Regions from separate parts of the Streptosporangium album genome, predicted to be linked through region 2. Evidence: riboswitches for the same ligand, from Rfam matches in the RefSeq annotation. Region 2 holds a riboswitch; the other holds the start of a gene.
What was found. Region 2 has a riboswitch for cyclic di-AMP ahead of FHR32_RS03570 (coiled-coil domain-containing protein). Riboswitches for the same ligand answer to the same signal wherever they lie in the genome.

Region 1: another riboswitch for cyclic di-AMP. It lies ahead of FHR32_RS45925 (C40 family peptidase); the one in region 2 lies ahead of FHR32_RS03570 (coiled-coil domain-containing protein).

Annotation. Positions count from the first base shown of each region.
Region 1 covers NZ_JACHJU010000001.1:2,642,259-2,646,663, reverse strand. Annotated here, with positions in the region: gene lysX (bifunctional lysylphosphatidylglycerol synthetase/lysine--tRNA ligase LysX) at 1-610, shown strand, start outside; gene FHR32_RS12500 (TetR/AcrR family transcriptional regulator) at 751-1,377, opposite strand; gene FHR32_RS12495 (helix-turn-helix domain-containing protein) at 1,547-1,795, shown strand; gene FHR32_RS45925 (C40 family peptidase) at 1,817-2,863, opposite strand; cyclic di-AMP (ydaO/yuaA leader) riboswitch at 2,869-3,018, opposite strand; gene FHR32_RS12485 (amino-acid N-acetyltransferase) at 3,355-3,999, shown strand; gene FHR32_RS46655 (RDD family protein) at 4,120-4,405, shown strand, end outside.
Region 2 covers NZ_JACHJU010000001.1:772,578-776,982, reverse strand. Annotated here, with positions in the region: gene FHR32_RS03585 (M50 family metallopeptidase) at 1-268, shown strand, start outside; gene FHR32_RS03580 (MarR family winged helix-turn-helix transcriptional regulator) at 326-856, shown strand; gene FHR32_RS03575 (DinB family protein) at 843-1,349, opposite strand; gene FHR32_RS03570 (coiled-coil domain-containing protein) at 1,413-2,348, opposite strand; cyclic di-AMP (ydaO/yuaA leader) riboswitch at 2,390-2,525, opposite strand; gene galT (galactose-1-phosphate uridylyltransferase) at 2,597-3,676, opposite strand; gene FHR32_RS03560 (DeoR/GlpR family DNA-binding transcription regulator) at 3,673-4,405, opposite strand, start outside.

The DNA of each region.
Region 1 (4,405 bases), 1.9 Mb from region 2:
CGTGGCCGCCCTCGGCCACTCCGTGGTGACCCACGAGGGTCAGGAGATCGACCTGGGCCTGCCCGAGTGGCCGAGGATCACCCTCTACGGAGCGGTGTCGGAGGCCCTGGGGCAGGAGATCACCACCGAGACGCCGCTGGAGCAGGTCCGCAAGCACGCGGACACGCACGACATCCACTGGGACCCGAAGTGGGGCCAGGGCAAGCTCGTTCAGGAGATCTTCGAGGAACTCGTCGAGCACACCCTCATCCAGCCCACGTTCGTCATGGACTACCCGCTGGAGACCTCCCCGCTGACCCGCCAGCACCGCGACAATCCGCTCCTCACCGAGAAGTGGGACCTGATCGGGTTCGGCACCGAACTCGGCACCGCCTACTCGGAGCTGGTCGACCCGGTCGAGCAGCGCCGCCGCCTCACCGAGCAGTCCCTGCTCGCCGCCGGGGGCGACCCCGAGGCCATGCAGCTTGACGAGGACTTCCTCACCGCCCTGGAATATGCCATGCCGCCCACCGGTGGCATGGGGCTCGGTGTGGACCGTCTCGTCATGGCCTTCACCGGCAGAAACATCCGCGAAACGATCCTGTTCCCCCTGGTCAAGCCAGCAGGCTGAGCCGGGCGGGGCGTGACCGTTCCCCATGCGGGCGGTGCCGGGGCCAGACCCGGCGCCGTCGCGAGGGCCTGCGCCCGGCTGGGCCCGTACGGCCTGCGGGCCCAGCCGGGGTAAGTCGGCATCGGGAACCCCGTCCGGACTCAGCGCGGTTCCGGCAACGGGTCCGCCGGTCTCACGGGAGTGCGGGCGAGCCCTGCCATCAGCCAGCGCAGTGACTCGGTGAACAGCTGGGGCGGCACTGCGGCGCGGTCGACGCGGCGCTGCATGACGAGCCCCTCGAAGAGTCCGATGATCGCGGTCGCCACGAGGGCGGGATCGTGTCCCCCGCAGTGCGGGGCCACCAGGCGGGCGACCGCCGCACGGGGAGCCCACCAGCGGGCGGCCAGACGGTCGAGTAATTCCGGCCGGGTCAGCGCATAGCGCAGAAACTCCATTTCCAGCGTGCTCCGTACCGTGTGATGATCAGCCACTCCAGCCAGATATGCCCCAAATGCCGCAAAGGTGGTCTCGTCTCCCTCCCATTGGGAGGCGATTTCCCCGACGTGGTCAAGGGGGTGGGAGACCCGCTCGTCAAAGAGCGTGAGGAAGAGCTCGTTCTTTCCGGCGAAATGGGAGTAGAGGGCACCGACCGTGTGGCCGGCCCTGAAGGCGATCTCGTCGACGGAGGCGCCGGCGAAACCTTGTTCTGCGAAGACTTCGGCCGCTGCGGACAACAGACGCTTGCGGGTGCGTGCCTTGGCTTCGCTCCGGCTTAACCGCAAAGGCACCGACATATCATGAGTACTTCACGTAGCGGCCGCTATGTCAATAGCGTCCGCCACCTCTATGGAGAAGAGAACTTGACGACCTTTGAACAAGGCGTTTACCGTTCCTGACGGGCGGCATTGATTCCAACATACTCACGCCTGAGTTTCAGAGCGGGGGGAGCGACTCTAGATGGCATATCCGGAAGTGGATTCCCGTCGCGACGACAGACTCCTGGGCGCGGGCGAGATCGGTCTCAGTGACGAAGATCTCGTGCTCCTGGCAGAACTTGCCAAGGGCGTCACCGTGGACCGGGTGGGGCGTCGTCTCGACATCAGTGGCCGGACCGTCCGGCGCAGGCTCCGCGGGATCTGCGACCGCATCGGCGTGGCCACGGCGATCGAGGCCGTGGCCTGGGCCGCTCGCCGCCGACTGATCTAGGTCCTGTCCCGGTCGCCCGCCTCAGTCCGCGATCCGCACGCCGCCGGCGAAGGGGCGGTTGTCGATCGAGGCGATGTGGATGACGTCACCGGTCTGCGGGGCGTGGACCATCATGCCCGCGCCGATGTAGATCCCGACGTGGTGCAGGTCGCTGTAGAAGAAGACCAGATCGCCGGGGCGCAGCTGGTCTCTGGACACGTGGGTGCCCGCGGTCCACTGGTCACCGGTGTAGTGAGGCAGGCTGATGCCGACCTTCTGGTAGGCCCACATGACCAGGCCGGAGCAGTCGAAGGAGCCGGGCCCCTCGGCGCCCCAGACGTACGGCTTGAGCTGCTGGGTGAGCGCCCAGCGGGCGGCCTCGGCGGCCTTGCCGCTGCCGACGATCGGCACGCTGATCCGCACCCTGCTGCCTATGGTGGTCTTGGCCCGGCTGCGCACCTCGCTGAACAGGTTGCTCTCGACCTTGGCGACCAGACGTTCGATCTTGGTGCGCTTGGTGCCGATCTCCTCGAGGAGTCCCTTCACCTCGGCGGTCCGGGCCTTGGCGCTGGCCTGGGCCCGCTCAGCGTTCTTGATCGCCTGGGCGACCTGGGCGACCTCCTCGCTCTGTTGCTGCTGGAGGGCGTAGCTCGTGGTGGCCCGGTCGAGGAAGGCGTCGGGATCGTTCGACTGGGTGAAGGCGAGAGCCGAGCCCAGCCCGCCCGACATGTAGGAGCGCTGCGCCAGGAGGGTGGCCTTGGTGCGGCGGGAGGCGAGCTCGGACTCGCTGCCGGCGAGGGTCTTCTTGGCCGTCTCCGCGGCGCGCTGGGCCTGCTTGAGCTTGACGCGCCCGCCGTTGTACTGCTCGCTCAGCGTCTCGATCTCGGTGTGCAGCTTCTCGGCCTGCTTGGCGAGTTCCTTCAGGTTGGGCTGCGGGTCGGCGGTGGCCGCGACCAGAGGGGTGCCGAGGGTCAGGGAGGCGAAGGCCAGCCCGATGACCGCCATCCGGCAGGTGAGTCCACGTGAGACGTGTTCCCGGCGGGCATGTCTACCCTCGCGCTTTCCCTCAGGGTTGCGCGTGCGCTTCACCAACAGGCTCCTCTCTCGGCCGCCTACCGGGTTAGCTGACGGGTTCGGGCCGGAGGCAGCCCTACCGAGGTGCCGGTGGCACCTCGGATTCACCCCAGGGACGTGGAGGGTGGGTCCCCGGTTCCCCGGTTCCGGGGATTCGGCGGGTCAGCTCTTTACCCTGCTGACATCGAGCACGGACATTAGTGCAATTGGAGGTTCATGCTCAACCAGAACTACAAACTCGGTAGAGGTTTCACAACTGGCACGTCACGGCGAGATCACACATCTTCATGATCAACATGCGCATTACGCTGGTTTTATCCGTCTTTTGAGTGCTCATGACGGAAGTCTTCGCAGGTCCAGAGCCCCGTGAAAGGCGGATTCCGACTCTTGCCGAGGCAGCCGGCCCGGCGTGGCCACTGAGCCACCGCAGGCCATCTGGTGTCTGCGAGGTGGGAGTTAAGGGTGAGCCGTAACTCGAGAGAGTTGAGGACGTACGCTGATCGGTCATGGAGCAGGTTGCGGAGCACTCCCCTACGCAGGCCGTACACGGCACCGGGAAAGCAGGTCAGGAGGCCGGGCCCGGGGGCGGAAGTGCAGACCCCGAGCGGGACCACCGGGAGGCCGAGGCCGACGAGGCCACGGTCCGGGTGCGGCGCGCCCGCACCCGGGACGTGCGTGTCATCCGGCGGCTCGTCGACACCTACGGGGGCGCCGGCCGCCGCCTCCTGGAGAAGGCCACGGTCACCCTGTACGAGGACGTCCAGGAGTTCTGGGTCGCCGAGCAGACGGGTGCCGTGGTGGGCTGCGGGGCGCTCCACGTGCTCTGGGAGGACCTCGCGGAGATCCGCACCGTCGCCGTCGACCCCGGCTGCCGGGGGCTGGGCATCGGCAACCGGATCGTCTCGGAACTCATCCGCACCGCCGGCGAGCTCGGGCTGCGCAGGGTCTTCTGCCTCACCTTCGAGGTCGGATTCTTCGCCCGGCACGGATTCCGGGAGATCCAGGGCACACCCGTCTCCCCGGAGGTCTACGCCGAGCTTCTCGCCTCCTATGACGAGGGTGTCGCGGAGTTTCTCGACCTGGAGCATGTCAAGCCGAACACCCTGGGAAACACCCGGATGCTGCTCCACCTGACCGAGGACCAGCGCTGACATTGCCGTGGCGGTTACTGATCGGAAAGATGACTGTTGATACCTATGTCGATACCTTGTGCTGCAGCAAGCATGTGCGTCTCACATATGCCACATGCGCAGTCGAAGTGAGGTGACGCGGTGAGCATCGGACAGCCGCCGTACCAGGATGATCCCGACCGCGATCGCACACCGTCGGGACAGCCGGAGTACGGGCAGCACAGTGGGGGCCGAGACCATGACGAACACGACCCCGATGTAACGATTGTGGGATACCGAGCGGAGGCGTCACAGCCGCACACCGGTCCGGGACAGGCCCAGCCGGGGTACGGGCAGCAGCAGTACGGCCAGCAGCCGGGGTACGGACAGCAGCCGGGGTACGGCCAGCAGCAGCCGTACGGCCAGCAGCCGGCTCAGGAGCAGTCCC
Region 2 (4,405 bases):
CCTGCTGAGCCTTCTCGCCGGATTCAACCTGGCCATCGGCATGTTCAACCTGATCCCTCTGCTGCCGCTTGACGGCGGCCACGTCGCCGGTGGGCTCTGGGAGGGGATCAAGCGAGCCTTCGCCCGTGTCACCCGCAGGCCGGAGCCGGCGCACGTGGACATCGCCAAGGTGCTCCCGCTGACCTACGCGCTGGCCTTCACGATGATGATCCTGTTCGGCCTGCTCCTCTACGCCGACCTGGTGAACCCCATCCGTCTCACCGGCTGATCCGCCGGGCCGCGTCGGACGCGGGGCAGGCGGGTCCCGCGCCGGTAGAGTTGCTCCGTGAGGGACGGGACGCCGGGAGCGGCGATCGACGTGGCGCTGTTCCGGTTGCGCCGCATCTGGGCGCGGCCACTGCGCGCACGCAGGTCGACGGACCCGCAGAGGCCGGTGCAGCTGTCGAACGTGATGGTCGTCCACGCCGTGCACAAGCTGAGTCTCGACCTGTCCGAGGTGACCGTCGGCGCCGTCGCCGAGCAGCTGGACGTGGATCCGTCCACGGCCAGCAGGCTGGTCAACGACGCCATCGGCGCGGGGTTCGTGGAGCGCGAGGAGTCGGAAGTGGACGCCCGGCGTGCCCGGCTGGTGCTGAGCGGCCGGGGGCACCGGGTGCTGGAGGTCGTCGTCCGCCACCGGCGTATCTACCTGGACGGCCTGATCGCCGACTGGGACGAGACCGATCGTGAGGTCTTCGCCCGGCTGCTCACCCGCTTCGCCGCAGCGGCCGTGGCCCACCCGGCGGACCTGGCCGACCTCGATCAGGTGATCGCTGGGGCGGTTGAGGGAGCCGGAGAATCCACTACTCCCCGGTGACGCCGTCGATCTGCTCACGGATGATGTCGGCGTGGCCGTTGTGCCGGGCATACTCCTCGATCATGTGGATGAAGATCCAGCGCAGCGAGACGTCCTCTCCCTTGCGCTGCTGCTTGCCCACGGTCTCAAGGGACAGTCCTGCGGAGAGTTCGCGGGCGCGGGCGATCTCGGTATGCCAGCGGGCGAACGCCTCCCCGGCGGAGGCGGTGTCCACCAGGTCGAAGTCGCCGTCGGGCTCCTGGTCGGTCCAGTAGATCCCCGGGCTGTTCTCGCCGTTGAGGATGTTACGGAACCAGTGGCGTTCCACCTCGGTCAGATGGCGGACCAGTCCCAGCAAGGAGAGCGTCGACGGCCCGGCCGCGCGCAGCCGGAGCTGCTCCTCCGACAGCCCGGCGCACTTGACGGCCAAGGTCTCCCGATGCCAGTCCAGCCATGAGCGCAACATGGGGAGTTCGTCGGCGACATAGGGGGGATCAACGCGATTGTCAGCCATGAGGCCCCATCATGACCGCGCGCGTGGCCACTGTCACATCTTTTTTCATCGGACGCGCCCGGCTCAGAGCATCGAGATGTGGACGTGGTCGAAGTGATTGGCGGTGACACCGCCGCGGTCAGACATGGAGCTCCAACCGGAGCCTGAGTTGATGCGCTGGCGCCAGATCACGTATTTGACACCGAGGGTGGCCCTGTTCTCGATGGCCCAGGCGGCGATCTCGTCGCCGAGGGTGACATGGGCCGCGGAGGGCATCGACCCGCCGGTGCTCATCATGAAGTCGCAGGCCCGCCCGAGCGGGTGCTCGCCACCGTCGTTCTCGGCACGGTAGCAGCCGACCTCGTAGGGGAGGGAGAAGCGTTTCTGTACGGCTCCGCGCATGATCCGGGTGCGGTCGGTGATGTTGTCGGCGCCCGTGGGCAGCTGGGGGGCCCAGCTCCCGTCGGCGCGGCGGCCGGAGCCCGTGGGGACGAGCGTGTCGAGCTTCTCCTCGATGTCACCGATCACCTTCTCGGCCTCCTTGCGCTGGGCCTCCACCGCCTGGGTCTCCTCGGCGATCTCCTTGGTGAGCCGGGCCGCCCTGTCCGCCGCCTGTTGCCTGAGATCCCGGCTCCGGGCGAAGGCCTGCAGGGAGGTGCTCTGCTGAGCGGTGAGCTGTTCCATGATCACAGAGCCGCCCAGGTCGGCGGAGAACAGCAGTGAGGGCAGGTCGCCCGTGTTGCTCTGGTAGCGGAGCTGGGCGATGGATTCGACCTGCCGGCTGGCTTCGGCGTAGGACTCCTCGGCTCTGCGCAGGTCCGCCTTGGCCGTCACCTCGGCCTCTTGTGCCTTCTTGAGGGATTCACGTTTGGCCGCGTAGGCCTCGATGAGTTTGTCGACCTTCTTGTTCAGTGTCACCAGCTCGGCGCGGAGCTTGGACTCGTCCGGCCGGGGCTCCGCGTTGCCCGCGGTCGCGGTGCCCAGGTTGAACGTGAGGGCCAGAATCAGGGAAACGGTCAAAGCCGCATGGCGACGGAACGTGGGGGATGGAGCCGCCACGACTCTCCTCTCCTCGCGCCTGCCGGGTTAGCTGACGGGTTCGGGCTGGAGGAGGCCCTTCCACCGAAGTGGTTCACCCCAGGTGCGGTGGTTCCCCGGCTCCCGGGCGACGCGCCCGGAATTAGGCATATCGGACACAAGCTCCGATGGGTGAGGATAGTAGTGGTAAACGCTAGGTAATGCGACCCTAATCTGAGATCAATAAGTGATCATTCCGTGACAACGGACCTGAGGAGCCGTGCCGTCTCCTCGGGCAGGACGTCGTTCACGAAGGCCCCCATGGCGGCCTCCGATCCGGCGAGATACTTCAGCTTGTCGGGCGCCCGGCGGATGCTGAACAGCTCCAGATGCGCGTAGGAAAGGTCGCGGCCGACATTCGCCGGCGCCTGCTGCCAGGCCGCGACGTACGGCATGGCCACACCGAACAGTCCGTCCAGCCGGCGGAGCACGTCCGTGTAGAGCGGGCCGAACGCCGCCCGCTCGGCGGCCTCCAGCGCGCACAGGTCCGGGATCTGCCGGTGGGGGTAGAGGTGAACCTCCACGGGCCAGCGTGCCGCGGCGGGGACGAAGGCCGTCCAGTGCTCGTTCGACGCCACCACCCGGACCTCCGCCTCGCGCTCGGCGGCGAGTACGTCGGCGAACAGGTTGCCGCCCGTCCGCTCCCGGTGTCGCTCGGCCGCGCCGAGGGAGAGCCGGGTGCGCGGAGTCACGTAGGGGTAGGCGTAGATCTGGCCATGGGGGTGGGTCAGGGTGATGCCGATCTCCGCTCCCCGGTTCTCGAAGCAGAACACCTGCTCCACGCCGGGGGTCGCGGACAGCTCCGCCGTCCGGTCGATCCAGGCCTCCATGACCAGGTCGACCTGGTCGGCGGAGAGGCGGGAGAAGGACGAGTCGTGGTCGGAGGTGAAGCAGACCACCTCGCACCGGCCGACCCCCGGGCGGACCTCGCTCAACCCTCCGACCTGGCTGTAGTCGCCCGTCTGGGAGGAGAAGGAGGGGAAGCGGTTCTCGAAGACCGCCACCTCGTAGGCCCCCGAGGGGATCTCGGTCGGGTGGCCGGGAGTTGACGGGCAGAGTGGGCACTCGCTCGCCGGCGGGAGGAAGGTGCGGCCCTGGCGGTGACCGGCCACCGCGATCCACTCCTCGGTGAGCGGGTCGTAGCGCAGCTCGGAGGCCGGAGGACGGGACGGCAGGTCGCGTCCGTCGATCGCACCGCGGTCGGCGGCGTCGTCGCGGTCGAAGTAGAACAGCTCCCGGCCGTCCGCCAGGTGGGTGATCGTGCGCTTCATCGGGTGATGGCCTCGCTCTCCGGCTGCGGCTGGGTAATGATCAGCTCTCCCACCTGGGCGGCGAGCTCGTCACGGGCCTCGTCCGGCAGGCCGGAGTCGGTGATCACCACGTGGGCCTGGGCCAGCTCGGCGATCGTGCTGATCCCGATCGTCCCCCACTTGGTGTGGTCGGTGAGCACCACCAGGCGGTGCGCGGAGGCGACCAGTTCGTGGTCGGTCTCCGCCTCCAGCAGGTTGGGGGTGGTGAACCCGGCACGGGCGCTCATCCCGTGCACGCCGAGGAACAGGGTGTCCACGTGGAGCCTGCGGATCGCCGCCACGGCGACCGGGCCGACCAGCGCGTCGGAGGGCGTGCGGACACCGCCGGTCAGCACGACGGTGCGGTCGGCGCGGGGCGAGCGGTGGAAGACGTCGGCGATCCAGATCGAGTTGGTGATCACGGTCAGATCGGGCACGTCGACCAGGAAGTGGGCGAGCGTCCAGGTGGTCGTCCCCGCTGACAGCGCGATCGCCGTGCCGGGCCGGACGAGCCGGGCGGCGTGCCGGGCGATCGCCTCCTTCTCCGGTTGCTGGCGCATCGACTTGACGGCGAACCCCGGCTCCTCGGTCGAGCCGGGTCCGGCAGCGGTGGCTCCGCCGTGCACCTTCGCCACCTGTCCGCGCTCGGCCAGCACTTCGAGGTCTCTGCGGATCGTCATGTCGGACACGCCGAACTCGCGTACGAGGTCG